DNA from 3 places in the Sporomusa aerivorans genome. Region 3 is predicted to be linked to each of the others. Evidence: predicted binding sites of a transcription regulator. Region 3 holds the regulator's gene; each other region holds the start of a gene.
The links. The regulator HrcA, encoded in region 3, represses chaperone genes, less so after heat shock. The targets are predictions, from matches to a motif close to TGTTAGCACTCNNNNNNNNNGAGTGCTAACA.
Positions count from the first base shown of each region.

Region 1: a site for HrcA is predicted at 8,627-8,657, ahead of htpG (molecular chaperone HtpG). Genes of this name have one in related genera too.
Region 2: a site for HrcA is predicted at 8,902-8,932, ahead of groES (co-chaperone GroES). Genes of this name have one in related genera too.

Region 1 covers NZ_CP156926.1:3,494,662-3,505,435, forward strand. Annotated here, with positions in the region: gene SATMO3_RS16680 (Nramp family divalent metal transporter) at 1-1,019, shown strand, start outside; gene SATMO3_RS16685 (LysM peptidoglycan-binding domain-containing protein) at 1,547-1,834, shown strand; gene SATMO3_RS16690 (alpha/beta fold hydrolase) at 1,953-2,765, opposite strand; gene SATMO3_RS16695 (hypothetical protein) at 2,967-3,176, opposite strand; gene SATMO3_RS16700 (hypothetical protein) at 3,382-3,903, shown strand; gene SATMO3_RS16705 (hypothetical protein) at 3,989-4,141, shown strand; gene SATMO3_RS16710 (hypothetical protein) at 4,221-4,757, opposite strand; gene SATMO3_RS16715 (P1 family peptidase) at 4,994-5,977, shown strand; gene SATMO3_RS16720 (hypothetical protein) at 6,315-6,455, shown strand; gene htpG (molecular chaperone HtpG) at 6,635-8,593, opposite strand; gene SATMO3_RS16730 (TerC family protein) at 9,094-9,789, shown strand; gene SATMO3_RS16735 (DNA recombination protein RmuC) at 10,007-10,774, opposite strand, start outside.
Region 2 covers NZ_CP156926.1:2,184,884-2,195,657, forward strand. Annotated here, with positions in the region: gene SATMO3_RS10010 (GerMN domain-containing protein) at 1-479, shown strand, start outside; gene SATMO3_RS10015 (sigma 54-interacting transcriptional regulator) at 525-2,090, opposite strand; gene thiL (thiamine-phosphate kinase) at 2,266-3,771, shown strand; gene tsaB (tRNA (adenosine(37)-N6)-threonylcarbamoyltransferase complex dimerization subunit type 1 TsaB) at 3,752-4,444, shown strand; gene rimI (ribosomal protein S18-alanine N-acetyltransferase) at 4,444-4,893, shown strand; gene SATMO3_RS10035 (alpha/beta-type small acid-soluble spore protein) at 5,108-5,308, opposite strand; gene tsaD (tRNA (adenosine(37)-N6)-threonylcarbamoyltransferase complex transferase subunit TsaD) at 5,433-6,455, shown strand; gene SATMO3_RS10045 (sensor histidine kinase) at 6,738-8,183, shown strand; gene SATMO3_RS10050 (ANTAR domain-containing response regulator) at 8,185-8,766, shown strand; gene groES (co-chaperone GroES) at 8,977-9,261, shown strand; gene groL (chaperonin GroEL) at 9,301-10,774, shown strand, end outside.
Region 3 covers NZ_CP156926.1:3,250,412-3,261,185, reverse strand. Annotated here, with positions in the region: gene dnaK (molecular chaperone DnaK) at 1-756, opposite strand, end outside; gene grpE (nucleotide exchange factor GrpE) at 789-1,355, opposite strand; gene SATMO3_RS15425 (TCP-1/cpn60 chaperonin family protein) at 1,374-2,957, opposite strand; gene hrcA (heat-inducible transcriptional repressor HrcA) at 2,972-4,003, opposite strand; gene hemW (radical SAM family heme chaperone HemW) at 4,115-5,254, opposite strand; gene lepA (translation elongation factor 4) at 5,265-7,061, opposite strand; gene SATMO3_RS15405 (hypothetical protein) at 7,165-7,647, opposite strand; gene spoIIP (stage II sporulation protein P) at 7,673-8,779, opposite strand; gene gpr (GPR endopeptidase) at 8,891-9,862, opposite strand; gene rpsT (30S ribosomal protein S20) at 10,014-10,277, shown strand; gene holA (DNA polymerase III subunit delta) at 10,384-10,774, opposite strand, start outside.

The DNA.
Region 1 (10,774 bases), 240 kb from region 3:
GATATTGCTTATCCGAGGCGGCAACTATGTTTTTACCATGCTGGGCAGCCCGTTTTGTTTTGGGGTCCGCCATGGGGGCAGCTGTTGCAACCGCAGTTGCTGAGATTCTGGGAATGGCGCTTGCTTTGCAAATGCTGTTCTCCATTCCTTTACCTATCGGCTCAGTAGCAGCCGCTTTAACAGCAGGTTGTTTGCTCTGGACTAATTCCTACAGCCGTATGGAAAAGTGGATCATTGGGTTGGTTTCTATAATTGGATTTTCTTTTTTAATTGAACTGTCATTGGCAAATGTAGAGTGGTCAAAAGCTGTTACGGCCTGGATAACTCCCAGCATCCCGCCAGGATCACTGCCGATAGTAATGAGCGTTCTTGGGGCAGTGGTCATGCCGCATAACCTTTTTCTCCACTCCGAGATTATTCAAAGTAGACAGTGGAATTTAGAAAATGATGAGGTTATAAACAGGCAGCTCAACTATGAGTTTTTAGATACGTTGTTCTCTATGTCAATCGGTTGGGCAATTAATAGTGCAATGGTGATCCTGGCTGCCGCCACATTCTTTAAATATGGCGTACACGTGGATACTTTAGAGCAGGCACAAACTATCTTAAGTCCTTTGTTAGGGCATGCAGCCGCTTATATATTTGCTTTAGCTTTACTTTTTTCCGGATTTTCGTCAACAAGTACGGCCGGAATGGCTGCGGGTTCAATATTTGCCGGACTTTACCGGGAGCCCTATAATATCAAAGACGTTCATACCCGCTGGGGCGTGTTTATCACTTATGCCTGTGCAGTTCTGGTTATCTTCTTTATTACGAATCCATTATCCGGCTTAGTAATATCACAGGTTATTCTAAGTATTCAGCTGCCATTTACAATATTTTTGCAGATATATTTAACGTCCTCCACCAAGGTAATGGGTAAACACGCAAACACGCGCTTCCTTAAGACTGTTTTGCTGATTATTGCTGCTATTGTAACTGGCTTAAACGTATGCTTGCTATATGATGTCCTAAGCTAATCCTGAAGAAAAAGCGGTACCGGTACTATTGAACGTAAGCCATAGACAGCCCGTAAAACTCAGTTTTACGGGCTGCTACATTATCATCAAAAACTATTATCCTAATAAAGCGGTGTTCAATAGCATCGCTGCTAACAAGAGTAATGAAAAGATAGCAGCACCGGCAGGTAGAAGAAAATCAGTAGCAAATAGGATTTCTTTCTCTGCTGTGGTTTTAAAATTACATTTTCTACATAACACATTGAATTGGCCTTATATACTTATTACTACCTAACATTTGCATGAAATTGCGGCTTTGATAACAGGAATCGCAATTACTCACATCTAGAATCCAGTATCATCTTGTTTTGGGCAAATATAGGCCGGCAGAGGGAGAGGGCTACTATCTGGCGGCCTATTTTGCCAAAGCTGTAACCTTAAATAATAAAACAAACTTACTCCATGTGGTATGAAAAAGATTGGTCTGTCATAGAATGTACAAGCAATCCATTCTGGGCAAGAAACCCATCCACTGGAGGTAGATCAGGTTGACGAAAAAAATACTAATTGCAGCAATACTATGTGTGGCTATGGCCAGTTATAGCCACAACTCTCATTCCCAAGGCCGGCTCGTATCAGAGACTTATATTGTTAAGACAGGTGATACATTATGGAAAATATCCGAACAATTCATTCAAAAAAACACATATGGCCCAAGGGATATCCGGGAATTTTATCATGGGATACTTGAAAATAACCAGGAACTATTTTCTGGCCGCCAACCAGGCGATATTTACCCCGGGGACAAGCTGGCAGTTAACTACTGGACAAGATAAGGATAAAGTTAGTAATAAACTATTTCATCATCAGAAGGGCCCGCAGATACAGTTATATTGCTTATTTGCGACCTAAAAAGAGCTGTGCTTAAGCATAGCTCTTTTTCCAGGATTTAATTTAATCTTCCAAAAACCGCATTAACTCTTTGTTGAATTTCTCCCGTTCATCATAGAAAGCGCCATGACCGCTAAACTTAAATGGAATCAACTCTGAGTTCTTAATAGCCTGATGCTGCACTTCGCCCAGTTGAAAATGAACTACTTGATCGTGAATACCATGAAGGATCAGTGTAGGCACATGTATTTCGCCCAGGTCAGAGAACAACACTTCCTCCAGCCAGGTTTGAGCAATGGCTATTGTCGACCAGCCGGCGGCTTCCAGTCCCAATTGGAAGAACCACTCAGAAAAGGGCTGAGTAATTTTCTGAAAAAAAAACGTCTCACCGAAACCTCTTAACATAGCCGGCCGATCGGTAGCGGTCTGCTCAATAAGTTTAACAACCTCTTCTTGGGTCAGCCCAAAAGGAAAATTGGGACGTCGAATAAGACTGGGCGCCGCTGCTGCAAACAGCGCCAGCTTGGCAACGCCATGACCGTTATGCCGGGCCATGTAGCGAATGGCAATAGCACCGCCTGTAGAATGCCCGGCTAAAGTTATCTCCTGCAAGTTCATAGCGTCAATGATACACCGGATATCATCGGCTAACCTGTCATAGGAATAGCCGCTCAAAGGCCTGTCAGAATTGCCAAAACCGCGGGTATCAACACCAATACAGCGATATCCTTCGCATGCCAGCTGATTAAACTGATATTCAAACATTTTGTGATTGGCAGGCCAGCCATGAATAAAGAGGATTGTCTCATAACCCTCCGGATTTAAATCTTCTACATATAATTTTACATTTTTCTCGACTTTGATGTAATAGCCCATGCAGTGCCCTCCATATCGTAACATATCTCCAAATCATTTTATTCACTGCGGTATAAAATAGTTACTTCCGGCTAAGAGAAACAACAGGCCTTCTATCCAATGATTGTTGGATAGAAGGCCTGCCGATTTTACAGAATAGACGATTGAATTTTTAGTTTTCCCTTACGGCTGTGTCTGGTCTCTTTTAACTGAAAGCCGGGATTACTTTTGGCTTTGGTTTTCGCCGGTAGGAGTCGCCATACCGTTTGCCAATGATGCTACATAGGATGAGGTTGCGGTGGAAGTAGTTGTCTGCTGACCGGAACTGGTAGTTTGCGCCGAAGCCTGCATTCTTTGCGCCATATCCGCTTCGCTCGGTGCCACCTTATCTGTCATGGAACCACTGACAGCATTTGTGTTATTATTGCTCAAAGCGTTCACCTCCGGCAATAGTGTTCCCCAAGTTACTGTTAAACTTTCTTGTTAGGGCACAATCCATACTCATAATAGTATTGTGATTATATGCCCAAGATGTTATACTATACTCATATATTCGATGTGATTATATTGATTTTGCTGGATATTATAATCATATCGTGAATGTGATTATGTGTTTTAATTGGGAGAGATGCAACAAGTGTACATTGAACATCGCAAGAACGGAACGTTTTACTTAAAAGACAGTATCTATAATTCTAAAACCAAACAACCCCAAAATACCTCCATATATCTTGGTTCTAATGCGCTGCAGGCTAAAGAAAAACTCAAAACACTAACGGAAGACCCGGCTTTATTGGCTCAGATTCCGGATACTGCGTTGTTTGAGATTGAACTGATTAAAGCCCTTAAGAGCCTAGAAAAGTTAAAAAAAGTAAAATCTCCCGCTTTAGCCCGGTTATTGAATGAATATGTTAATGACCTTTTAGCAGCGCAGCAATTCATTGAGTCGGCTAAGAAGGGCGTTATAATGCCTGCTGCCAATTGTTCCGGCTGCCTGTTTAAACAGGTAAATCACTGTAAGTATTTTGGCCATGACTTTACATATGGCGCAAAAAAATATAGAGATATCCAGCCGGCGCAATGCCTGGCCGCTGAACCCGGGCAAAACCCGTCACATACCGGTTCTATTAAATTGCCAAGGGACTTTAGAACACTATAATAGATTAATTTTTTCACAAAAACATACTATCGGGGTATGCTCGAATAAATATAATTAAATTACATCGGCAAAGGAGGCTGGAGACATGACTGACATCCTATACAAATGTAGTCACTGTGGTTTTATGCACAAGGCAGCGGACGGAAAGAAGCCGGACGCCTGCGAAAAATGCGGTTGTACGGATACACTCGTTTCAGTAGTTCAAGAACCCGGTCAGTTTGGTTGTGTGGGTAAATGAATTCAGCTATTCTTGTGAATTTGCTTAGCAGGTAAAAAAAAACTACCGGTATAGCCAGAGGCTGTCCCGGTAGATTTTTTTAGAATTTATAACTAGCGCCAAATCCAAGTCCGTCAATGGTTGAAAAACCATCTTGCTTATAAGATTTATAGCCTAAGTGTAAGGCCGTTTGATTGCTTAGATTGTAAGCTACCCCAGCCTGCCAGTCGGTTTCCATACTGTTTGTCGTCACCGAAGCGTAGCCGTCAAGTTTGGGAGCCAGGCTGGTATTTGCGCCAATTCCGTAAAACATTTTGTTAGGACCATCACTATAATCCCTGTTGCCGACTATAAGATGAACATTTCTGTCAAGCTTATAATGTGCATAGACATCAGTAGATTTTGTGTCATAACCCGGAATCGAATAGGAGTTTCTTTCTAAACCGAGAATAAATTTATCAGAAACGGCATTTTCCAGGTAAAAGCTATCGTTGTCAATATTGCCCCCGTCGTCCAGATTATAATGATTGTACCCGATTGCGGTTTGGCCTTTGTCTAAATCGGTAATTGGAGCAGCCAAACCGACACTGGCAACTAGCATGGCTCCTGTAAGGGCAGTCATAATTTTCTTTTTCATAATATATCCTCCTCGGCAAACTTGCTGTTATCACGATAGCCTGGTATGGATGAACAAAACCGGTTATCGAGTTATCCAAAGAATACCATGAAAGTATGACAAAAATGTGACAATGTTAGAACAAATCAGATAAGATATTTATACATAATACTATGGACAGAGCGTCTTTATGGTAGAGGAGAATTCTCTACGTTTGGTGAAATTCTTGAATGAAGCGAAGAGGAGGGAAGTGTCCATTGGAGAGAGTCAATTTTGCCGCAATTCCATCCATCAAGATAGGCCACATGCAGAATTTAAGCGCCGGGACGGGCTGTACGGTTATCATCTGCGACAACCCCACGGGAGCTGTGGGTGGAGTAGATGTACGCGGCGGTGCGCCGGGAACGCGGGAAACAGATGTGCTCCGGTCAGAAAACACAGTGGAGCGCATTAATGCAGTCTTGCTCGCCGGCGGCAGTGCTTTTGGTCTTGATGCCGCCGGCGGGGTAATGCAGTTTCTGGAAGAAAAGGGCATCGGCTATGATGTCGGCGTTACTAAAGTTCCTATTGTTCCCCAGGCTATCCTGTTTGATCTAACCTTCGGGGATCATAGGGTAAGACCGGATAAAATGATGGCTTACCAGGCCTGCCAAAATGCCTATAGTCAGACGCCCTGGACGGATGGTAATACCGGTGCCGGCGCCGGCGCTACGGTAGGCAAGATTAAAGGCATGGCATATGCGATGAAAGGCGGCCTGGGCTCCTGTTGCTACCGGCTGAAAGATTTATATGTCGGGGCAATAGTGGCGGTAAATGCATTCGGTGATGTAGTTTCTCCCGCCAATGGCGCCATTGTGGCCGGCGCATTACAGGCGGATAAAAAAACGTTTCTTAATACCGAAAGCTTCACAGTGACAATGGACAAGCCGGCAACTCCCAAGGTTACGCTGGAGAACACTACAATTGGCGTGATTGTTACCAATGCCCGGTTAACCAAACCCCAAGCCAATAAACTTGCAGCGTTGACGCAGAATGCCTATGCGCGCGTTATTCGCCCGGTACACACCATTCACGACGGCGACACGGTTTTTACCCTGGCCACCGCTGAGGTAACCGCCGATATGACCCTGTTAGGGATACTGGCTATAAGAGCCATGGAGCAAGCAATTGTCAGCAGTGTGCAGCAAGCTGCAACGCTCCACGGAGTACCGGGTGCGGCTGACAGGCGGAAGGCATACTAATTAATTGACGATAGCAGGGAAATTATTGCTTAACGATGAATATTTTAGTGTAAATAGCTGTAGGGAGGGGATGATATTCATGGCTAACTGTAATGAAGAAAATTGCACCTGTCCGAAAACTCAATGTGAGCGGCATGGCAAGTGCTGTGAATGTATTAATTTCCATCGGGAACGTGAGAATAAGGTGTTTTGTATGAGAGATCCGGCAGAAAGCAAATAACCGGCCGATTACACTGAACCGCCAGCATTTATGCTGGCGGTCTTTTGCATTTCCATTCCATTAATACCCAACTATATTACGCAGATTAACGGAGACAATATTTTTGGGGGTGATACTATGAGAAAGCAAAACCGCAATAACGAACAGTGCTGTAACCAGAAGGATAAAAAGAACCTTGAGTTCGCATGCGAGTTAACCAATGTAGAGGAACGCCGCAATGAAAAAGATTGTGGCGGCGGCTGCGGCGGTAAACGGTAGCCTTCTCGAATAGGTCAATCTCCATCTTCTCCAAACGGCGGTTGTTTACCGCCGTTTTTTATATGAAAAAATTGACTGACACAGCAAAACCTATTGGGCCGTCGTGTACACCAATATTTACTACCTGACCAGCGAAAAGACAAAAGCGCCTGATTTTAGATATCAGGCGCTTTTGCAAACTATCTGGCGCTGCGGGCCATTAAGCCGGCTACCTTACTGGCAAAACCAACAGGGTCTTCCGGAGCCAGTCCTTCTAAAAGCAGAGCTTGTCCATAGAGTAACTCGCAGTAGTCTTTAAAAGGTTCTGAATCAGGAGAAGTCTCGTATATATTTTTTAAAGCAGCAAATAACTCATGCTCAGGATTTAATTCAAGAATACGGCTGGCTTTAAAGGTTGTCTTCTGCATTTCGGAAAGAATTTGTTCCATGGAAAGGCTGATGCCGCTATCGCCGCTGACCAGGCATACGGCGCTGGACTTAAGACGGTTACTGATTTTCACATCAACCACTTTACCTTTTAACTGTTCTTTGACTGCTTTAATAAGCGCATCATTTTCCTTGGCTAATTCAGCAGTTTCTTTTTTGCTGTCATCTGCGCCGATATCCTCTAAATCCAGATCTCCCCGGCTAACCGACTGGAATTTTTTATCTTTATACTCATGCATTGCATCAATGGCAAATTCGTCCACCCGGTCGAAAAGGTAGAGAACCTCAATGCCTTTATCCTTAAGGATTTCCATTTGGGGCAGACGTTCAACCGCAACGCGGTCTTTGCCGGTAGCATAATAAATTACTTTTTGATTCTCCGGCATACGGCCTACATGATCCTTAATCGTCGTGAGTTCTTCCGAATGAGAGGAGGGGAAGAGTAATAAATCTTTGAGTTTGTCACGGCTATTGTAATCGGCATAAACCCCTGTCTTAATGGCCCGGCCATATTCTTGCCAGAACGTCTCATATTTGGGCCGGTCTTTATTCAGCATGGTTTCTAATGTTTTCAGGATGCTTTTTTCCAGGTTCTTGCCAACCAGTTTTAACTGCTGGCTATGTTGGAGAAGTTCACGGGATATATTGAGAGAAAAGTCAGGGGAATCGACAAGACCTTTAACAAAGCGGAGATACTCCGGCAGCAAATCCTGACAATTATCCATAATGAATACATTCCTTGAATACAGCCTGATTCCGGTTGTAGCTTCCCGCTGATAAAAATCAAACGGGGCATGGGTAGGAATAAACAGCAAGGTAGTATATTCCACAGCGCCTTCCACTTTGGAGTGAATAATATCTAACGGGTCTTCCCAGGCATGGAACATATTTTTATATAGCTGGTGGTATTCCTCTTGTGTGATGTCGCTTTTGGCGCGTGTCCATAGCGGTGTCATAGAGTTAAGAGTACGAACCTCGACGGTTTGCTTGGGCGCAGCGTCTTCAATCACTTTGCCTTCGGCATCTACCGGTTTTTCCTCTTTGTTAAAGTTCATTTTAATGGGATACCGGATATAGTCGGAGTATTTTTTAACAAGACTTTGCAGCGTATAATTACTCAGGAAATTTTCTTCCGGGTGCTCTGAGGAATAGAATTCCTGTTTAAGCGCAAGTACAATAGTGGTGCCCCGGAATTCCTTCTTACACTCTTCAATAGTATAAGTGCCATCACCGGTGGATTCCCATTTAACGCCTTTGGCTTGTCCGGGTGCGCGCGTGATCAATGTTACTTTTTCAGCTACCATGAAGGCTGAATAAAAACCGACGCCAAATTGGCCAATAAGCTCATTTTCAGCAACAGAACCGGCATTTTTAGCTTTTTCCAGGAAGACCTTGGTGCCCGATTTGGCGATAGTACCAATGTTTTCAACGACTTCATCCACAGTCATACCCATACCGTTATCGGCGATAGTCAGGGTATTTGTATTTTCGTCCGGAGTCAGAAATATTTCGAAATCTTCGTTTCCTTCCAGCAGCGCATGATTGGTAAGCGACTCAAAACGAATTTTATCGATGGCGTCTGAGGCGTTAGAAATAAGTTCCCGCAAAAAAATCTCCCGGTTGGTATAAATAGAGTGGACCATCAATTCCAGAAGCTGTTTTGTTTCCGCCTGAAATTCTCTTGTTTCTTTAACGATTGTTTCTTGTACCATTATAAACCTCCGCAATGTATAATAGGTAGTTCTCGTTAGCACTCAATATCAACGAGTGCTAATTCTATCTAAAATAATAGCCAAATTAGAAAACAAAATCAACAGTCCCAGACTATAAAAATGGTTCAAAACGCCATAAAATCAACAATATTTCTAAATCTCTCCATCTTCTGGCTCATAACGCCTTAATTTTTAAAATTAAATATATTATTGACAAACCTTATCATGGTTGTCTATAATGCAAATAAATAAATATCCACTCTCATCGTAAGGGGAGTAACTCGTTGGATGATGTCAACATACGGTGCCAAGAGGCATCTGGCGTTATCGTTGGTAAAACTACCAATAGTGAGACCTTCGGTATGTATTATTGCGTACCTTAGGTCTTTTTTGTTTTTTATGAGGAAAGGAGGCAAGCAAGGCATTTCGCTAATGTTACGGTTATACCATAGATCATTGTGTAATAATAAATAAACAGAAAGAATTTAAGGAGGCTGACAATGGATTTTTTTGGCACTATCGGGCCGGAATGGTTTATGGCCCTGGGAAGTATTTTGTTAGTAAATCTGGTATTAAGCGGTGATAATGCTGTTATCATAGCCCTGGCCAGTAAGAATTTGCCTGAACACCAACGTAAAAAAGCTATTTTGTGGGGCAGCGTAGGCGCCGTGGTTCTAAGAATTATTCTGACCTTTGTGGCTGCCTCTCTCTTAGATATACCTTATCTGCAGTTTCTAGGCGGTCTGGCCTTGTTGTATATTGCTGTTAGCCTGTTAAAAGATAATGATGAAGAAAGTGATTATGGCGAGGCTACATCGTATCGGGAAGCTATTAAAGTCATCCTGTTCGCCGACTTGATAATGAGTCTGGATAACGTTCTGGCTCTGGCCGCTATCTCGCAGACTGTACCTTCCGGTAAGTATGGTTTGATTACCGTGGGTTTAGCAACAAGTATTCCCCTGGTTGTGTTCGGCGCCCAGTTATTGATGAAACTAATGGACCGTTTCCCGGTTATTATTTATCTCGGCGCCGGCGTTTTAGGCTATGCGGCCGCCGAAATGATAGCCAGCGACAAAGCCATCGGCCCGCTGATCAGCGACTATACGCTGCTGCTGGAAATTGGGTTGACTTTAGGCGTCATTATCACCGGCTATTTTTTTAAATCGCGTTCTACAGAAAAAACCAGCCTGCACTAAAATCCGCAATCTCTCCCTGGCGATACTTTCGGCATGTTCGTTACATGCCATTGAAATTATAAATAATTTGTGCTATTACAGGAAGACAAGGGAAGCCGCCTGAGAAATAAGCTTTTCCAGACAGTCGTCGACATCATCCTTGATCAGGATTGACTACTTTTGCTGTATTTGCGGCTTGACGCTGGTACAGCAGGTAAAACCGGCTGAAGCCATGGCTTTAGCCGGTTTCTATTTCGTCACCATCATATTGCCCTAACACGTTAACGGCCTCAACGGCCGGCAGTTGTTCAACAGATCTGAGCTTGCGCTCGATAGCGCGTGTACGTACCGCGGCTGTATCAATTTGCCTGCTGGCCTGATCCAGCTTTTCCTTGGTTTTTTCCAATACATCGCCAAATTTGCCGAACTCCGTTTTTACCGCGCCAAGCAAATTCCACACTTCGCTGGATCGCTTTTCAATAGCCAGGGTACGAAATCCCATCTGCAGGCTATTAAGCAAAGCAGCCAGAGTAGTAGGACCGGTGACAGTAATCCGGTATTCACGCTGCAGACTGTCACACAGCCCGGGCCGGCGCAGCACCTCAGCATACAGACCTTCTACAGGCAGAAAAAGAATGGCAAAATCGGTCGTTTGGGGCGGATCGAGATATTTTTCTTTTATGGTTTTGGCTTCCTGGCGGATCCGCGTTTCCAACGCAGCTGACGCTGCAGCAGCTTGTTCGGCATTGGCCACTTCCTGGGCATCCAGCAAACGTTGATAGTCTTCCTGGGGAAATTTGGCGTCAATGGGCAGCCAAACCGTCGCTTCATGCTTATCCCGTCCGGGCAGTTTTACAGCAAATTCCACCCTGTCCTGACTGCCTTGCTTAGTAATAACATTAACGGCATACTGCTCAGGTGTCAGCACCTGCTCCAGCAGAGAGGCCAGTTGCATCTCACCCCATATACCGCGAGTTTTGACGTTTGACAGCACCTTTTTGAGATC
Region 2 (10,774 bases), 1.1 Mb from region 3:
CTGCCGAAACACCGGCTAAATCAGCGGAGCAGTCTCAGAATCCGGGAACTGCCCCGGGGGCAGGGCAAACTATGCAGCTTACTATTTATCATGCGACCAAGGATGCTATGTATCTTGTGCCGGAAACTCATAAAGTGCCGGTCAACAGCCATCCGGCCCGCACCGCTATTGAGCTTCTTATTGCCGGCACTAAGAATGCCAACCTGGTAGGCGTGATGCCGCCGGGGGTAAAAGTAAAGAATGTCACGGTTAAAGACCACGTTGCTTACGCCGATTTTGACGATAAGCTAATTAAAAAAGGTAACGGCGGATCGGTTAGTGAGATTTTGCTGGTAGGAGCTATTGTCAATACTCTTACTGAGTTCCCTGATATCCAAAAGGTGCAGATTATGGTTGACGGCAAAAAGATTGATACCATTACAGGACATCTTGACGTCAGTGAGCCGCTGAGCCGCTCAGAGCAGATTATAAAGAAATAAGAAAGACGGCAGTTCTTCAACAGAAGAACTGCCGTCTTTTATCTCTCAGTTCTCATTATGTTTTAATGCCAGGCCGTGTTTGCGCAATTTTTTCAATACAGCCGTATGCGATAAGCCTAATACTGCCCCCAATTGACGTGAGGTAGTATGGCTATTCATAGCCTTAATAAGCACATCGCGTTCAACCTCTTTGATGATCTGCTCTAAGGTACGGTTGCAGGCCGGTGCGGTAGAGGTGCTTGGCGGTGTGTAGTCCTGGTCAAAAATGATATGTTCACCCAGAATTATGTCGCCGGAAACTATATTGACGGCGCGTTCAATGACATTCTCAAGTTCGCGGATATTGCCGGGCCAATGATAGTTGCACATTTTTTCCAAGGCGGTCTGGCTTAGGTCGTCCACGTTCTTATGGAGCCGGGCTGCACACCGCTTTAGGAAAAACTGTACCAAAAGCGGTATATCATCGCGCCGTTCCCTGAGCGGCGGAATAAACAGCGGAATTACGTTAAGGCGGTAGTAGAGGTCTTCACGGAAGATACGGTTGGTAATCATGTTCTCCAGGTTACGGTTGGTAGCCGCCAGAATGCGGACATCAACCGGGAGTTCCCGTGTGCCGCCGATACGGCGTACCTTTCCCTCCTGTAATACGCGGAGCAATTTGGCCTGCAGGTGGGAGGGGATTTCCCCGATCTCATCCAAAAAGATGGTTCCGCCATTGGCGAATTCAAACAGGCCCTGTTTGCCGCCCTTGACAGCGCCGGTAAATGCTCCGTCTTCGTAGCCGAATAGCTCACTTTCCAGCAAGGTATCCGGAATGGCGGCGCAGTTTAAAGGGACAAATATTTTGCTGCTCCGGGGAGAGGCGGCGTGGAGCGCCCGGGCAATCAGTTCTTTACCTGTACCGGTTTCCCCGCGGATCAGTACGGTTGATTCCCCTTTGGCAATAGATTTGGCCAGAGTGACTACCCGCTGCATCGCCTGGCTGGTGTACAAAATTTCGTCAAAGGTTATCTGCAACTGGCCAGTCACAGTATAAACCAGTTCGCGCACAGCACCGATATCCTTAATAATGGTCACAGCGCCGATAATGCGGCCGATTCTGTCGATAATGGGGCGTCCGCTTGATAAATAGTGGCTTTTGGTCTGTTCCAGGACAATTTCCCGGTTGTTATACAGTGTGCCGTATTTTAAGGTATCGAGCAAAGGACTGTCGGCGGGAAATATTTCTTCAAACTGACGGCCCAGGACATCTTTTGCCGGTAAGCGGACAATTTTTTCGGCGGCAGGATTGTATTGCGTAATTCGCCTTTCCAGGTCTATCCCGATAATGCCTTCACTCATGGAGGTTAATACGGCATTAAGCTGTTCGGAACGCACCTGGTGGGGCATAAGGCTTATTTCGGATATTGCCGTAACCTGCGGGATAGAACTAAGTTCATGCAGAAGAGTCTGTTTTTCGGCCGGAGTAAGTGCCTTGATTTCCAGATAGATTGTGCTGATCTCCAGTTCCATGGAAATAATGTTGAGCTGGCGGGTGGCCAGTATCTGTGAAACGTCGAGGACAAGGCCGAGTCTGTCGATATTGGTTATTCTTAGGCGCAGGTTATCCATCCGGAGACCTCCTGGCATTTAAAGCTGTTGAGAGATAAATTTGCTGTTGACGGTATTAAATCCTTTGTTGCATACAACTTTTTTTCTGGTTGTGGTATACTAGCCTTGCAGGAAATGCCTGCATAAAAGAGAAATTATTAGAAACATTATGCAGCCATAGAGGGTGAGGTTTCCGATGAGTGAACTTAACAAACTGGGCGAATTTGGCCTGATTGATTTAATTAAAGAAGGTACGATTCATGATACTGGCAGCGTGGTTGTCGGTATTGGTGATGACTCTGCCGTGTTGTTGCCGACCCCCCGTCAACTGCAGCTTCTTACCACAGATATGCTGGTTGAGTCAGTGCATTTTGATTTAGCGACAACAACACCGTGGCAGCTTGGCTACAAAGCCATTGCCGTGAACTTAAGCGACATTGCCGCGATGGGGGGGATACCCCGTCATGCCGTAATTTCCGTTGCCTTACCCCAGTCAACGCCAGCCGAATTTGTGGTCAACCTCTATAAGGGGATGAAGGAAATATGCCGGGAGTATGGTGTTAATATTGTTGGCGGTGATACCGTTTCGAGCCCGCAGGGGATAGTTATCAACGTAACGGTGGCCGGTGAAGTCGAGCCGGCTAATTTGGTGCGGCGTTCCGGCGCTCAGCCTGGCGATATTGTAGCTGTTACCGGCTGGCTGGGAAATTCGGCGGCAGGCTTGGAGTTACTTAATGTTAATGACTGGGAAGAATTTGATTTTGCCTGGCCGTTAGTCACTTCGCATTTAACGCCGCAGCCGCAGGTGAAGCTTGGCCAATTGGTGGCCGCTGCCGGTGCTACCAGCATGGATGACATTAGCGACGGACTGGCCAGCGAGGCTCACGAGATAGCTAAAGCCAGTAATGTAGGGATAAAAGTGTATGCGGAGCAGATTCCGCTGGCTCCTGAACTCAAAGAAGCGGCGCAGGTGCTGCGTAAACCGGTGCTTGAGTATGCTTTGTACGGCGGCGAGGATTTTCAACTGGTATTTACTATGGAAAGCAGCAACTTTGCAGCCTTGCTGGCTGCGTACCCCGATTTGCCGCTGGCTAAAGTCGGCGAGGTGGTTGACGCCAGCCAGGGCGTGAGTCTGGTGGACAAGACCGGCTATGCCGAAGCATTGGAGGCCCGCGGTTATAATCATTTTCGTGAGGCGGAAGAGCCGCCTCTGTCATTTGAAACAACTTCGCCGGAAGGAACGCATACCTTTGGCGAGATTCTGGCCGGTGTACTGCAACCAGGTGATGTATTATGCCTGGCGGGGGATCTTGGGGCCGGCAAGACGCTGCTGACACAGGGGATTACCGCCGGGCTTAAGGTTGCCGGCCAAGTGGCCAGCCCGACTTTTACCGTACTTAATGTTTACGAGGGAACCACTGCCGATGGCCGGGATCTCCCAATATATCATTTTGATTTATACCGTCTAGAACATCCGGCCGAACTGGCTGAAATTGGCTTTGATCATTATGTGGATGCCGGCGGTATTGCTATTATTGAATGGCCGGAGAAATTTGCCGAGTTTCTGCCGGAAAAACACCTTTGGCTGTCATTAAAGCAAGGGGAATCTGCCACTGGGCGGGTTTTTGAGCTTTTGCCAGTAGGTGCGCGGTACAGAGAGCTTTGTGAGGAGTTGAAACAGGTTGCCCATTCTTGCGATTGATACGGCTACCCTTGTGTCCAGTGTGGCCATTGCCACACCTGATACACTGGTTGCTGAACTTACGATTCAAACCCGGAAAACCCATTCTGAGCGGCTGATGCCGCATATCGCCAGTTTGCTCGAAATGGCGGAAATGCCGCAGTCCAAGCTAAAGGCCGTTGCCATTAGTATCGGACCCGGCTCATTCACCGGGCTTAGGATTGGTCTGGCAACAGCCAAAGCGTTTGCTTATGCGCTTAATATTCCGCTTATCGGTGTGCCTACCCTGGCCGCGCTGGCGTTTTCGTGCCCCGCTCCGGGCTGTATTCTGGCGCCTATGTTAGATGCGCAAAAGGGGAATGTCTATTTAGGGATCTACGAATGGCAGAACCGGTCTATTGTGGAGATAGAACCTCCCCAGGTAGTGGCGTTTGCCGGAGCGCGCACCAAGTTGGCGCAACTGGGACGTCCTGTGCTGATGCTGGGAGAGGCTGCTGCGCAGTATGCCGCAGAAATTCCTGAGGCCGCGCCGCCCCATGTGATCATGCCCCGGGCCGGCAGTGTCGCCGTTCTGGCCCAGCAACTGTACGCTGAGGGAGTCCGGCATGATGTCAATACACTGGAACCGCTATATATCAGGCGTTCAGAGGCCGAAGAATTATGGGAGCGAAGACAAGCCCGGGAGTGCCGCTGATGGCCGAATTCAGTATCCGGCGTATGCTGCCGGGGGACATTGACACAGTTTTGACAGTGGAACGGCAGGCGTTTTCCACCCCCTGGTCACGCGCCGCTTTTGAGGAAGAAGTATACAATAATGAATTGGCGCATTATCTGGTGCTGGTGGCTGACGGTCAGGTTGTGGGCTATGCCGGTTTCTGGCTGATTGTTGACGAGGCCCATGTCACCAATGTCGCGCTTATGTCTGAATATCATGGCTGCGGCCTGGGCTCCCTCTTATTAGAAAACATGATACTTACGGCCAAAGTTCTTGGGGCTGCAAGCATGACGCTGGAAGTTCGGCCCAGCAACGCAGCCGCGCGTAACCTGTACTCCCGCCGCGGTTTCGTCGAACGCGGCATCCGCCCCAACTACTATGCCGAACTAAACGAAGACGCCATCATCATGTGGCTGGATAATCTATAAAAAAGAGGAGGCTACGTGATAGATTCGCAGCCTCCAAGGGTGATTGTGTAAAATAGCATATGCACTAGCGCGTGAAAGGGTGATAACGAAAATACAGGTCGTGCCGCATCTTTGACGAAGGTGTAAGCCTGATGTTACCCTTATCCAGCCGAAAGTTATACTTTCTATCAGGACAAAAGTACAGGGCGGCTGCAGCCGCCCTGTACTTTAAAATCTATTGGAGAGTAGATTCATACTGCTCGATCATTTTGCGAACCATATGACCACCTACACGACCGCAGTCGGCCGAGGTCATAGTTGACCAACCCTGGCTACGAACGCGCTCGGAAATACCTAACTCGTTAGCAACTTCCATTTTCATGCGGTCAAGAGCGTTCTCGGCACCGGGATTTACAGGTTTATTCGAGCGTGCCATATTCAGCACCTCCTTTCGCGGACGGTATCTTGTTGTCCTGGTTTTAATTTGCCTTACTTTCAACATTAAAATACATTCGTAAATCATGTAATAATTAGCAGACATAAGACGGAGGTTTGCCTTTATGACTCAAAACGTAACGCTGGCTTTAGAAACAAGCTGTGATGAAACTTCCGCAGCCGTTGTCTCTGACGGGCGGACAATCTTAGCCAATATTATTTCCTCACAAATTCCCACACATCAAAAATTTGGCGGCGTTGTGCCGGAAATTGCTTCCCGTAAACATATCGAGAATGTGATACCTGTCATTGACCAGGCTTTAACTGCAGCCGGGACTACGCTGGCAGATGTGAATGCCATTGGTGTTACCTACGGGCCCGGTTTGGTAGGAGCGCTGCTTGTCGGGGTGGCTACAGCCAAAACGTTGGCGTTTGCTCTGAATAAACCGCTTATAGGCGTAAACCATTTGGAGGGCCATATTTTCGCCAACTTTTTAGCGCACCGGGAACTAAAACCACCTTTTGTGGCCTTGGTAGTTTCCGGGGGGCATACTTCCCTGATTCATCTCAAAGATTATAATGACCTTGAACTCTTGGGGCAGACCCGGGATGACGCAGCTGGCGAGGCCTTTGACAAAATTGCCAGGGTAATGAATTTTCCTTATCCCGGCGGACCGCATATCGACAAGACGGCCAGAGAGGGCAATCCGGAAGCCATAGCCTTTCCGCGTGCTTTTAACGTACTGGAAGGCGAGAACCGGTTTGCGTTTAGCTTCAGCGGTTTAAAATCAGCCGTGTTGAACTATTTAAACAGCGCCGGTCAGCGCAAGGAGGAAATAAGCATTCCTGACGTGGCGGCAAGTTTCCAGGCTGCCGTTGTAGATGTTCTGGTTAGAAAAACAATAGATGCCGCAGAGTATACAGGGACAAGTAAAATCGTACTGGCCGGCGGGGTTGCGGCCAATTCGTCACTGCAGGACAAGCTTACGGCAGAGGCCGCAAAAAGAGGGCTTTCACTATACTATCCGCCAGCTGTTCTTTGTACAGATAATGCTGCCATGATTGCCTGCCGGGCGTATTATCAATTCCTGGCCGGGGATTTTGCCGATCTGAACTTGAATGCCGTTCCTGCTCTCAAATTGGGATAATACTCATGTGGAAAACCAAACAAACTACAATTGTGGATAATGTGGGTAAGTTTTGTTATGGGAGTGTTAATTCGGTACTAGCCCTGGGGTTTGCCTGTGTATAATGCTGTGGATAATGTGGATAAATCCGGGGATAACTATGGCGTTTTTTGTGGATAAAGAAAGAAATTGTAACTTTGTAAATTTATGACCAGATAACAAGGAATTTTTCAGCTTGCAGTTGAATACATGATTGATTAACAGCTATAGGTTTTGCTTTAGTGGAACGGGGGAAGTTTCTATATGGGTGTAGCCGCCGATATATGCCGGAAAATGACAGCTTTGACTGCTGCCCAAATGCAAATTATTGATAACACGGCCAGCGTATTGGGTTTGGCTGCTGATTTAGCTCATGCTCAGGTTACGTTGTATGCGCCGGCCCGCAGCGAGAATTTTTTGGCCATTGTCGCTCAGGCTAAGCCTAACACCAGTTATATTGAGTTTAAGACCAATATCCTGGGCAGTACGGTGCAATCCAGTGAAGAACCATTGGTATGGAGGACTTTGCTTTCCGGTACCAATATAGCCGGACAGCGGGAGTGGGAGCTTGGCATGGATGCGCTGGAAATGCGTGTTTATCCGATTGTGGATTCAGACGGCAAAACGATAGCGGCTGCCAGTTTTGAAACCAATAACCAGGAGGCTGTTGCCGACGGGCACGGCATGCTGGTGGAAACAGCCAATATGCTTTTAAATATGGCGACGGTTTCCCCGCCGCTAGGCCCTAAAATGTACCGGCCGCTGGGCACCCGGGATGGCATTGTTATTATCGATGAACGCGGATACGTGATTTTTGCGAATTCGGCTGCCGAAGCTATCTATAAAGTATTAGGCATTAACCGGGTTGTCGGCAGACGGGTGTCTGACAGACAGGTTAACATGCGACTGGCGCAGCAGGCGTTTGCCTCCGGTCAATCGCTGGAAAAGGAAATTGAGGCTGGCAATATGATTTTAGTCCAGCGGGCAATTCCTGTTTTTGCCAGCGGACTGGCAGTACGGGCTGTATTTATTATTGCCGATGTTACCGAGCTTAGAAAAAAAGAAAAAGAACTGCTGGTAAAGTCGGCAGTCATACAGGAAATACATCACCGGGTCAAGAATAATTTGCAGACAATTGCCAGTTTGCTCAGACTGCAGGCCAGACGCACCAAAACCCCGGAAGTAAAAGCGGCGCTTAGGGAAAGCGTCAACCGGATTTTAAGCATATCGGTTGTTCACGAATTTTTGTCCCAGCAGGACAGGGAATTTATTGATGTGGCGGAAGTCACTAGAAACATCCTGGATTTGGTCATTCAAAATATGCTTGAGCCGGATTTTAACATTGAGACAGTGCTTAATGGCCAAACCGTCATTTTACCGTCTGAACATGCCAGCAGTTTAGCATTAGTTATTAATGAACTTATTCAGAATTCCATTGAACATGGCTTTGTCGGTCGCAAAGAAGGGTTAATCGGTGTGGACATTGCGACAACACCTGAGACCTATCAAATAGATATTTACGATGATGGTATTGGCCTCCCTAAGGATTTTAATCTCCAGAATACCAATAGCCTGGGGTTACAAATTGTAAGGACATTGGTGGAAAGCGACCTTGGGGGTAAATTCCGCCTATTTTCCCGTGCCGGCACCCACGCTTTTATTACCATTCCCCGGCAGATGGAAGGCGCTAAAGAGGCGAAGGAGGAATAACATGGACGCTTTGCGGATAGTAATTGCTGATAATGAATCAATCATACGCATGGATTTAAAAGAATTATTAGAAGAAGCCGGACACACTGTAGTGGGGGAAGCCCCTGACGGTTTGAAGGCAGTTGAATTAGCCCGCAAATACCGGCCCGATCTTGTCATTATGGACATCAAAATGCCGGAGATGGATGGTATTACAGCGGCCAAAATTATTTCTAACGAAAAACTCTCGCCAGTGTTGCTTTTAACTGCTTTCAGTCAGAAAGAGATTGTGGAAAAAGCCAAAGACTCCGGTGTTTTAGCCTACTTAGTCAAGCCTGTCAAAGAAGCGAATTTGTTTCCGGCAATGGAAATTGCCTTATCGCGGTTCCAGGAATTCGCCGAACTGGAACGTGAACTGGAAGAAGTAAAGAATTCACTGGAAACCAGAAAAGTCCTTGACCGGGCCAAAGGCATTCTGATGGATGCCTACAGTTTGACCGAAAGCGAAGCCTATCGTCGCATTCAGCAGTACAGTATGAGCAAACGTAAATCGATCCGGGATGTGGCGGCCGCTATTGTGGAATCTGCGACACGCAAAAGATAAATAGGCGATTTTCTTTCAGGGCAGAGGACTGGATGTCTCTGCCCTGAAAAATTTCTTGCTTTTTTTAAAAAAAATACGTATTTTTGCGTAAATGCACTTGATTTTTTTAAGCGAATTTTATATTATAAATTATGGAATTAGCACTCAACTTAAGCGAGTGCTAACAAAAAAGCTAAAATATTAAACACACCATAAAGGGAGGTTCTTTACATGATTAAGCCATTGGGCGACAGAGTTGTGATTGAAGCTTTGGCAAAGGAGGAAGTTACTAAGAGCGGGATTGTTCTTCCGGACACAGTCAAGGAGAAGCCGCAAGAAGGTAAAGTTGTGGCCGTTGGTTCAGGCAAAACATTGGAAAATGGCCAAAAAGTTGCCTTGGATGTTAAGTCTGGCGACAAAGTGATTTTTTCCAAGTACGCTGGAACTGAAGTCAAATTCGATGGCAAAGAATATCTCATTATCAGTGAAAGAGACATCCTGGCTGTAATCGAATAATCAGCTAATATTATAAAGCGAAAGGTAGGTAATACATAAATGGCTAAACAAATTTTGTTTGATGAAGAAGCACGCCGCGCACTCGAGAGAGGTGTAAACGCGCTGGCTAATGCTGTTAAAGTTACCTTAGGACCTAAAGGCCGCAACGTAGTGCTTGACAAAAAATTCGGCGCTCCGGCCATCACTAATGACGGCGTAACAATCGCTCGCGATATCGAACTGGAAGATCCGTTTGAAAATATGGGTGCGCAGCTTGTTAAAGAAGTTGCTACCAAAACCAATGATGTTGCCGGTGACGGTACCACTACAGCTACCCTATTAGCTCAGGCTATGATTCGCGAAGGCATGAAAAACGTAGCTGCCGGGGCCAATCCGATGATCATCAAAAAAGGCATCCAGCAAGCTGTTAACGTACTTGTCGATGAAATTAAGAAAAGCGCCAAAAAAGTGGAAACCAAAGACGCTATTGCTCAGGTCGCTTCCATTTCGGCTGCTGACGAAGAAATCGGCACACTGATTGCTGAAGCTATGGAGAAAGTCGGCAAAGACGGTGTTATCACTGTTGAAGAATCCAAGACTATGGGTACCGACCTGGATGTTGTTGAAGGTATGCAGTTTGACCGCGGCTACATCTCGCCGTACATGATTACTGACCCTGACAAAATGGAAGCTGTGCTGAACGATCCTTATGTTTTAATTACCGACCGTAAAATTGGCGCTATCGCCGATTTGCTGCCTGTACTTGAAAAAGTAGTTCAACAAGGTAAAGAACTACTGATCATTGCTGAAGACGTAGAAGGCGAAGCTCTGGCTACCTTGGTTGTAAATAAACTCCGTGGCACCTTCCGCGCCGTTGCCGTAAAAGCTCCTGGCTTTGGCGACCGCAGAAAAGCTATGCTGGAAGATATCGCTATCATTACCGGCGGTGCTGTTATTACCGAAGAACTGGGCCGCAAACTTGACAGCGTAACTATGGAAGATCTCGGTCGTGCCCGTCAGATCCGCGTTTCCAAAGAAGAAACCACTGTTGTTGACGGCAGCGGTGCAGCCGATGAAATCAAAAAACGCGTTAACCAAATTCGCGCTCAAATCGAAGAAACCACTTCCGATTTCGATAAAGAAAAACTGCAAGAGCGCTTGGCTAAACTCGCTGGCGGCGTTGCCGTTATCCAAGTTGGCGCGGCTACCGAAGTTGAACTCAAAGAGAAAAAGCTGCGCATTGAAGACGCTTTAAATGCAACCCGCGCTGCTGTTGAAGAAGGTATTGTCGCCGGCGGCGGTACTACTTTCATCGATATTCAAGCCAGCCTGGAAAGCCTGAAACTTGCCGGTGACGAACAAACCGGTGTTCAAATCGTAAAACGCGCCATTGAAGAACCAGTTCGTCAAATTGCTGACAATGCCGGTCTGGAAGGCTCCGTTGTCGTAGAAAACGTTAAGAAAGCCGGCAAAGGCCAAGGTTTCAACGCTCTGACTGAAGAGTATGTTGACATGATTGCAGCCGGTATCGTTG
Region 3 (10,774 bases):
AATATTGGTGGTAAGAACGCCTGATAATTCAATTTTGGCTTTTTCGGCAGCTTCTTTCAGACGCTGCATAGCCATGCGGTCGTTTGACAGGTCAATTCCTTGTTCCTTTTTGAATTCGGCAACCAGCCAGTTCATAACGCGCTCGTCAAAGTCGTCACCGCCCAGACGGTTGTTGCCGCTGGTTGCTTTAACTTCGAAGACGCCGTCTCCCAACTCAAGGATAGATACGTCAAAGGTGCCGCCGCCTAAGTCATATACCAAAATAGTGTGGTCATTGCCTTTATCCATCCCATAGGCCAGCGAAGCAGCCGTAGGTTCATTAATAATACGGAGTACTTCAAGGCCGGCGATTGCACCGGCGTCTTTGGTAGCCTGGCGCTGGCTGTCAGTAAAGTAGGCAGGAACAGTAATAACAGCCTGGGTAACTTTTTCGCCCAGATAAGCCTCGGCGTCTGCTTTAAGCTTCTGCAGAATCATAGCCGAAATTTCCTGCGGTGTGTAGTCCTTGCCTTCAATATTAACTTTATATGTTGTTCCCATATGGCGTTTGATAGAGCTGACAGTGCCATCAGGATTCGATACGGCCTGACGTTTGGCGATTTGTCCGATCAGACGTTCGCCATTTTTGGAAAAACCTACTACTGAAGGGGTAATACGGCTTCCCTCCGGATTTGGAATTACAACAGGCTCGCCGCCTTCCATTACAGCCACACATGAGTTGGTAGTACCAAGGTCAATACCAATTACTTTTGCCATCGTTAATTTCCTCCTTAAGTAAATAACCTTAATTAATTTCCTACTACTTTTACCATACTGGGACGGACTGTCCGTCCGTTAATTTTGTAGCCTTTTTGCAGCTCTTCCACAATCATGCCCTCAGGCTGGCAGGCGTCTTCCACCCGCATTACCGCTTCATGCTGCGTTGGGTCAAACAAATTTCCCACTGCATTAATCGGTTCTACACCCAACTGACACAAGGCATTATTTAATTGCCGGAAAATCATCTGCACTCCCGTGGACAATGTTTCCACATCAGTCGCAGTACTGGCTGTCGCCCGTTCAAAATTATCAACAACAGGCAGCAGTTCGCAAACAATCCGCTCAGCTACAACGGCTGACAATTCTTCTTTTTCCTGGCGGGTCCGCCGGCGGAAATTGTCAAAATCAGCCTGTAGCCGTTTATACCTGTCAGTCATCTCGTCGAGAAGGCGGCTTTTTTCATCCAATGCTGTCATAAATTGATTTATAGCATCAGGCTGAAAACAAATTTCCGGATTATCTTCGGAAACCGTTTTCTCTGTCGCGATTTCCTCTTGGATATCTTTCTGTCCTTGTTCCTGCTCTTTTTTTGTCATATTCTCCACCTCCAATTGTTAGAAATCAGGCATACCATTATCGGCGCCGCCGGCTTTTTGCGCATTGGCGCCTTCTTCTTTCTTCTTAATAATAGTATCTATGCGTAAAATAGCTACAGCTACTTCTCCTGCTGCCTTGATAGCATGCAATTTTACCGGAACCGGGTCGATAACCCCCCGCGTCAGCATATCGGTCACCTCACCGGTGTCACAGTCGACTCCCAGCGAATCACAATTTTGCGCGGCCTGGGCAGTAACTGCGTCTTCCACCTTTTCCAGCGGATTAAAGCCGGCATTCTCCACGATCTGTGATAAAGGCTGTTTGAGAGCGTTGGCCACGCAATCAAGACCATAAGCAGCCATGCCTTTGAGATTTTCCCGGTATTTGTTAACCTTCCGCGCCATTGCAATTTCAATAGAACCACCGCCCGGCACATAGCCGCCTTTCACAGCAGCCTGCACACTGGACGCGGCGTCTTTGGCGATTCGTTCCCTCTCGCCTACCACTTCTTCAGTAGCCGCTCCTACCAAGATGGTAGCCATAGGTTTGCCATTACCGCCAATAACACGGACTTGTTCAAGCTTTTCATCCTGATATACTTTTTCAGCGGCACCTAGATATTTCTCAATATCAACCGGTTCTTTTTTGAGGCCGGTCCTTTTTATCATGCGTGCTCCGGTGTGGTCAGCCACCCGTCGCAGATCTTTTGCAGATACCCGTTCGATTACCATGACATTTGCGTCTGTGAGCAGTTCCTCGGCTGCGCTATGTACACCCCTGTCAACCATGACAACATTGATACCCAAGTCGACAATTTTCTGCACATTGGTTTTAAACTCATCCTGCAGTTCTATATAGCGTTTAAAGCCTGCTTCTGTGCTCAGAGCCTCATCTTCAATCTCTTCCGGCTCCAGGGCATCATCAATCAAAAGCAGCCTGGCATTTCTAACTTCTTCAGGCATTTCCTGGGTCATACGCTCCTGATCAACAATAACTCCCAGAAAAACTTCGTTATCAGCACCGGCTTCAGCAGTAATGATATCAGATAGTTTAAAGTTATGCTCAGTAAGTTTTTCAACCCCGATCAGTTTTGCCGCTTCCACAACCAAATCGGCAATATCCTCGTGTTCCCGTCCGGCAATCATGGCAATACTGCGTAAGATGGGATCATCGACTTCGGTAATAGAGCGGGCACGTTCTTTAACTCCCTCCAGAACCCGGGCCACACCGTATTTTATACCTTCAATTACCCGGGCGACAGGCACGCCGCGCATGACTTGATTTACTCCCTCGGCCACCAGACTCCCGGCCATAATAGTAGTTGTCGTAGTGCCATCCCCTACTTCGGCTTGTTGAGCCTTGGCTGTATTGATAAGCATTTTTGCCGCCGGATGATTAACATCCATCTTATCTAAGATAGTAACGCCATCATTAGTAATGATAACTTCACCAAAACGGTCAACAAGCATAGTATCCAGCCCTTTAGGACCGATTGTGCCCTCAACGGCAGCCGTAATTGCCCGGACAGCATTGGCATTGGTTAATAAGGCTGCCAGTCGTTCGTCGACATCGGCACCGCTGCCAGCTTGCTTTAAATTCATGTAGTTCCTCCCATCTATAGTACTTTGTACTTTTCCAAAATTTCTCCCAAATGGCGCTGCATAAATTTTAACACAGACATGGTTTTACCATATTCCATCCGGGTCGGACCAAGCACGGCAACAGTCCCTACCACCTGACCGTCAATACGGTAAGTAGCCTGGACAACACTGCAGTCATGGATGCCTGTATATTTATTCTCCTGACCAATGGTTACAACTATACCATCATTGTTTGCCATATGAAGAATATCACACAATAAGCGGTCTTCTTCCAGCATGGTTAGCAAGCCTTTGACCTTATCCACATCCCTGAATTCGGGCTGGTTCAACATCTGAGTCGTGCCGCCAAGATAAACTTTCTCATTTTTCTCGCCGGTAAGAATATGCTTAAGTAAGGTGATTGCTCTTTCATATAAGGCAGGGTCAGGCAGGATGTCATTTTGAATATCTTGCAACACCGGTGCGGTTATCCGGTCAACAGAAAGCCCCCCCAGGTGCGAATTAATCGCATTGGCTACGCGGCTCAATTCTTCATGGTTCAGCCCTTCCGGTATTTCGATGATTTTGTTTTCTAAAAGCCCGGTATCGGTGACAATGACGACAATTGACCTGCGTTCATCCAGCGGCAAAAACTGCAGGTATTTAAAGGTACACTGCGAGACTTGCGGCGCCAGCACCATGGACACATTGCGGGTCATGCGCGACAAAATCTTGACTGTCTCCTGAAATACTTCATCAATCCGGCGAGCCTTGGTCTGATACCAATTGTCAATAATCTGAATATCGCGGTCAGAAATCTGCGGCGGCGCCAGTAAACAGTCGACATAAAAGCGGTAGCCTTTAACAGAAGGAATTCTGCCGGCCGAAGTATGCGGCTGCTCCAGGTAGCCCAACAGTTCTAGATCTGCCATTTCATTGCGGATAGTGGCCGGACTAACTCCCAGATTGTATTTACGGGCAATCGTCCGCGAGCCGACCGGTTCTGCGGTGGATATATAGTCATCAATAATAGCCTGCAAGATTTGCCGTTTTCTTCCATCCAACATCGACTCCACCTCCTTGTTGTTAGCACTCATATCGATCGAGTGCTAACATCTACTAAAAAAATACCACTCATCGGACTCAATGTCAAGATAGTATAGGGGTTTCTTGGCAGGCTAATCAGGTAAAAAACTGCTAAAAACCACATTGCCAAACTTCATGCCTCTTTCAGTAAGCCAAATTTGCTTATCATCGGCTTGGACAAGTTGTTGCCGGTGTAGTTTTTCAAAATTCCTACCAAAGTGATGAAAAAAATCAACAGAAAACTGCTTGGCAAAAGCGGCCAGTTCCATTCCCCGTGTTGTGCGCAAAGCCAGGAAAATAAACTCAGCCATAGCGTCTCCTCTGCCTACTGTCTCACTCATAACGACCGGAGACAGGCCAGCCGCGATTACATCGATGAACTCTTGTATGCCGGCTGCATTGCTTGTTCGTTGCCTGTTTATAAAGGAATGGGCGGCTGCTCCCAGTCCGAGATATGGCTGATAATGCCAGTATTTTAGGTTATGACGGCATTCCATACCGTTGCGGGCAAAATTAGAAATTTCATAACGCTGTAAGCCTTGGCTTGGCAAAAATTCGGTCATGACATCATACATAGCTTCCTCTGTCTCGTCATCCGGCAACGTTATTTTCCCTTGCTCATATAGAGCAGCCAACGGAGTATCTTCCTCGAGCTTAAGACCGTATACAGAAACATGACTGGTATGTAATGCAGCTGCCAGCTTAAGCTCATTAAGAAAACCGTCTGCCGTCTGTCCCGGCAGGCCATACATCAAATCGATGCTGATATTGGTAAAACCCGCATCATATGCATGCTCTACAGCCGCAATACTGTCGGACGCTTTATGAATGCGGCCTAACCGGGCGGTCAGCTCATCGTCAAAAGACTGGACGCCAAAACTTAGCCTGTTTATGCCCGCCTGTTTTAACAAACATAGCTGCTCCCGGGATATTGTACCAGGGTTTGCTTCCATACTGATTTCCGCCCCGGCGGTAACAGCAAAGCTGGCAAAAAGACTTTTCAGAATTTGTTCCAGTAAGTGAACAGGCAGTATGCTCGGTGTACCGCCGCCTAAATATATTGTGTCAACCTCAGGCTTACATAACTTACCGCCCTGGTCAGCAATCTGCTGACACAAGGCGGTAGTATAAGCTGAAAATAAATGTTCGGTTCCCGGGTAGGAGGAAAAATCACAGTACAAGCATTTTTGCCTGCAAAACGGGATATGAACATATAAACCAAGCTTAGTCATGCGATTTACCTTAATCCATCTTTAAAATTGCCATAAATGCTTCCTGGGGAACTTCTACACTACCGACCTGCTTCATGCGCTTTTTGCCCTCTTTTTGTTTTTCCAGCAGCTTGCGTTTACGGGTAATGTCACCGCCATAGCATTTGGCCAGCACGTCTTTGCGCATTGCCCGAACGGTCTCACGGGCAATTACTTTGTTGCCAATTGCAGCCTGGATAGGGATTTCGAACATTTGCTTCGGGATGATGCCCTTTAGTTTTTCTGCAAGTGCACGCCCACGCTGGGTAGCCCGGTCCCGGTGAACGATAACGCTCAAAGCGTCAACCGGCTCGCCGTTTAACAAAATATCCAGTTTAACAAGCGCTGAAGTCTGATAACCCAAAAGTTCATAATCAAGGGATGCATATCCTCGCGTTGAAGATTTTAGCTTGTCAAAATAGTCAAAGATTATTTCGCTGAGCGGCAGGTGGTAGGTTATCATGACCCGGTTGGCATCCAGATATTTCATATCTTTAAATTCACCGCGTTTGTCCTGGGAGAGCTCCATCACTGCCCCGACATAATCATTGGGGACAATAACCGTTGCTTTAACGTACGGTTCTTCAATGTGGTCAATCTCCTGAACAGTCGGCAGTTTTGACGGGTTTTCAATCTCAATGATCTCACCGTCGGTCTCAAACACACGGTAAATAACGCTTGGCGCAGTGGTAATAAGCGTCAGGTTATATTCGCGCTCTAAACGTTCCTGGATAACATCCATATGCAATAAGCCCAAAAAACCGCAGCGGAACCCGAACCCAAGCGCAATAGACGTTTCCGGCTCAAAGACAAGTGAAGCATCATTAAGCTGAAGTTTCTCTAAGGCGTCACGCAAATTCTCATAATCGGAGCTGTCAACCGGATAAAGCCCGCAATACACCATCGGCGTAATTTTACGGTACCCCGGCAACGGTTCTGCTACCGGGCGGTCTGCAGTTGTTATTGTGTCGCCTACCCGGGTGTCTTTTACATTTTTAATACTGGCGGCTACGAAACCGACCTGACCTGGCCCCAACTCATCAATATTGGCGAGATATGGTTTGAATACTCCTACCTCAGTCACGTCAAAAATTTTATTGGTAGCCATCATTTTAATCTTCATTCCCGGCTTGATATGCCCGTTCATCACCCGGACATAGGCAATTACACCCTTATAGGAGTCAAAATGCGAGTCAAAAATGAGTGCGCTTAATGGTTCATCAGCCTTACCGGCAGGCGGCGGCACCTTTTTCACAATTGCTTCCAGTATTTCTTCAATACCTGTGCCGGTTTTTGCACTCGCCAGAACGGCATCAGAAGTATCCAGACCGATTACGTCTTCGATTTCGGCTTTAACCCTTTCGGGCTCAGCACTTGGCAAATCAATTTTATTAATTACAGGCACAATTTCCAAATCATGTTCCAGCGCCAGATAGACATTGGCCAGGGTCTGGGCTTCAATTCCCTGGGCAGCATCAACTACTAACAGAGCCCCCTCACAGGCTGCCAAGCTCCGGGAAACTTCATAGGTAAAATCAACGTGGCCCGGAGTGTCAATTAGGTTAAGCATGTACTTTTCGCCGTCTTTTGCAGTATATGCCAGCCGGACGGCCTGAGCCTTGATTGTAATGCCACGCTCGCGTTCAAGCTCCATTTGATCTAAAACCTGGTCCTCCATCTCGCGGGCAGAGAGAGCTCCTGTATATTCCAGCAACCGGTCTGCAAGTGTCGACTTGCCATGGTCGATATGGGCGATTATAGAAAAATTGCGAATATGTGCTGTATCCATCAAACTGGGGCCCCTCCCTGGTATAAATCTGGTTTTTTACATATTTCTATAAATTATACCATCAGCCGCCCGTTAACTGCAAGCTCTACCTGAATTCCCGCCGCTAGTCGGTAATTTGTTGAATAATACTCTGAACCTCTGCTTTTAGAGTTTGAACGTTAGCCTTAATATAAGGCTTAAGCTCTATCCAGTACTCCATAATCTTTTTCTTGACCGCAAAAGCTTCCTCCACAAACTGCTGCCGCCAGATGTCAAGCCAATGCAGCACTTGCACACCGTTAATTTCTACCCTGGCGGGTACGACAAGTGCATATTTGTCAAAACGCAGCACCACAGTATGGTCTGTGCGGGAAATAGTACATAATGGATATAAATTGCCCAGTGATAGTCCATGGCCTAACACATAGGCTGAATATACATGCTCCTGATCACGGCCAATGTAAAAGAACCGTTCTTGTTCAGGACGCTGTGTGAGTGTATTCAACTGGTGTTCAGCCACTCCCACACCTATCACCACAATGGCTGCCAGTACCAGGAGGCCACGGGCAATCACACCGCTATCACCAGGCTTTACCTGTTCCGACACGTAAACAAAAACCTCCTGATTGCTGTTAACGGTTTTCAGCCAGTATCTCTGCCAAAACATCGCCGAAAACTTCTATACTGCGTACAGCTTCCTCTTTGCTGCTTTCCTGAGAACCCACTTCAATAAGAAGCGCCCTGGGGTGAAGGTGCTGATTGTATCGCCACTCAACAAGTTGTATGCCGCGGCATAATCCCGGATATTTTGCATTTAACTTGGCATCTATCAATTTTGCAAAGGCATGGTTTTGCTGCCAGTGGGGCTGAGGCAAATCCTGTTGCCCGGTAGCGACGACAATAGTTATTTTAGCTAACTGTACACCATTATAGTCTGCTGTTACGTTTTGCCGCTTATCAGCATCCCGGTGAATATCGAAAATCATCTGAATAGACGGATTGTCTGCCAACATTTTTTGTGCCGTTACTTCTGAAGGTCCATATGCTTTCATAAAACTCGGGTAATCATGTATGGCGGCGCTGTGAACCGCCGGCACTCCGGCTTTTTCCAAGCGCTTGGCCAAGGCTATGCCTACATCAACAATATCGCCCCGCTGTCCTCCCGGCCGGTGGGCAACTCCGGAGTTGGGAATAAAGGCTTCAGCGGTATGAGTATGATAGATGCCTACTAAGGGCTTATCGGCATTTACTACAACGTCCTTGGCATCAAATTTCGGAAAGTTGGGTAAAGTGGCTGCGCTTACTGTGGGGGTAACTGGCTTAGGGAATACTTGCATATAAGGCATTTCCTGGGACAGCAACGACTTTACGTCTTTAAAATCAACACCCGAGAAAAACCCTACTAGTTTCTGACCAAGGGATTCCGCATCCAACTCGGGGGTTATTACAATAGGACTTTGCGGCTGTGTAGTTCTCGCCAGGCCGGGAATACCCCAAATAAGCACGTCCTTTCCTTTCGGCCAAAACGATGTCAGGGGCGAGCCGTAGAAAGCCGGACTGCTTACCGGGACCGCGCTGGTAGTGAGGTTAAAATACACACCGAGAAATAAGCCGCAGGCCACAATTAATAAAAATCCGGTTAATACAATGTTAAAAATCTTAGAGGTGCTGTAAACATGTATGAAGTGATACCATAACCTGCGTTTAGTGCTCTGTTTGCGTTCTTTTCTTGTTACCATTGCCGCCTCCGCCAGACTCCCACATTGGTTGTCCTTTGCTATTTTTGTTTACATACAATGTATATGCCTGGCGGCAGGCAGATATTACTTTTTTAGCGGACTAGCTTTACATTAATGTAAATACATATGAATATTCTCATAATCTATATTGGGATGCATAGCCTGATTTATACCACCGGCCACGACAGCGGCAATATCTTCAATCAGCCTGTCCACTTCCTTTGGAGTTACCATAAGATCACCCAGCATTTCCGGCAGTACTTGCCGGACAATAGTTTGTCTGTCCTGATCTGATAAATTGGCCATGCTTTTGAAGTACCGGCCAAAAGCGGCATGTTCCTGCAGGGTGTTAATGGTGTCCATAGCAATAGTTGAAGCATGTACAACGGTTGGTACGCCAATGGCGATAACAGGAACACCAAGAGAAGACTGGGTCAGGCCAAACCGTTTATTGCCAACACCGGAACCAGGATGTATACCTGTATTAGCCAATTGAACGGTGGTAATTACTCTTTGGCTGGAGGCAGCAGCCAAAGCATCTATGGCAATAACCAAACTAGGTTTAATATTGCTGACGATTCCCTGGATAATCTCTGCGGTTTCCATGCCGGTAATGCCAAGTACACCTGGCGCAATTGCACAAACTGAACGCACTCCGCCTTTTAGCTCCGGTGACAGCATTTCCTGAAGATGACGGGTGACAACGATTTTGTGTGCAGCCCGCGGCCCTAATGCATCGGGAGTAACATTCCAGTTGCCCAGACCAACAATTAAGACAGTTGCATTGCGGGGCAGATTAACCATGGCAACCAGTTCATCAGCCAAAAATTTCATTATTTTTTCCTGCAGAGGGGTATTTTTATACCGTAAACCGGGAGCTTCAATGGTAATATACTTTCCTTGCATTTTTCCCATCATTTTCTCGGCAGCGGGAGTAGTAATATTTACACGGGTTATAACGACATCGTCGTCTTCACTGGTTTCAACCAAGACTCCGGGAATCTCCTCCTGTACTCTTTTGGTCAGCATTTCTCTGGCCTCTAAAGCCAAATCTGTTCTTACTGCATTAAAGACTTGATCCATAAATCCTTCTCCTTTATACCCAGAATGGTTCAGACCTATCTTATCCTGAAAAAAAGGAGGCTATACCCAAGTTAGTTTACTTTATTGCTTGCTTTTTCCTGTAGGCCATGCTAAAATAGTTCAGTAATATGTACATAAGGAGGTGAATTACTTGCCAAATATTAAAGCATCTGAGCGTAGCGTAAAAACTGACGCTGAACGGCGTGCCCGCAATTATTCGGTAAGATCAGCGATTAAAACTTCTACCCGTAAAGTGGAGGAAGCTGCACATGCCGGTAAAGCAGATGAGGCCAAGACCCTCCTGACTCAAGCTGCAAGCGTTATCGACAAAGCAGCCGCCAAGGGCGTTATTCATAAAAATGCCGCTGCCCGTAAAAAATCCCGTCTGGCCCGTAAAGCCACTGCTGCAAAATAAGTTTAGAAATGATTGAAACCCTGTTCACTTTTGTGTGTACAGGGTTTTCGTTTTGCTAAAAACTTTGTGTGTTCGGCCTCCTGCTTCAACAATGCGTCATTACAGCCTACTCACAGAGTTCAATTATTATTTTTTCCAGGACAACCGGACCTGTACGGCTTGATTTTAAGCTCCGGTCTGCATCTGCCAGACTGAGCATGGCTTTTTGCAACTTGTCCCTGGTGAACCCCTGACTTTGTTTGACCAGTTTCTCACCAATAAAGCCTGGAACTTTAAAGTACTCTGCCACCTCACGACTGCCATAGCCGCTATGCATCAGTTCTTTGGCCTGCCATAACTGTCTGACCTGCCTCGCCAACAAGGCCAGGATTCTAACAGGATGTTCACCTGCAGTCAATTGTTCTCTGAGCAGGGTAATGGCTTGCGGTGTTTGTTTTTGACTCAGCGCTTCTACCATGGTAAATATTGACACTTCCGGGACCGATGATAAAATTTGC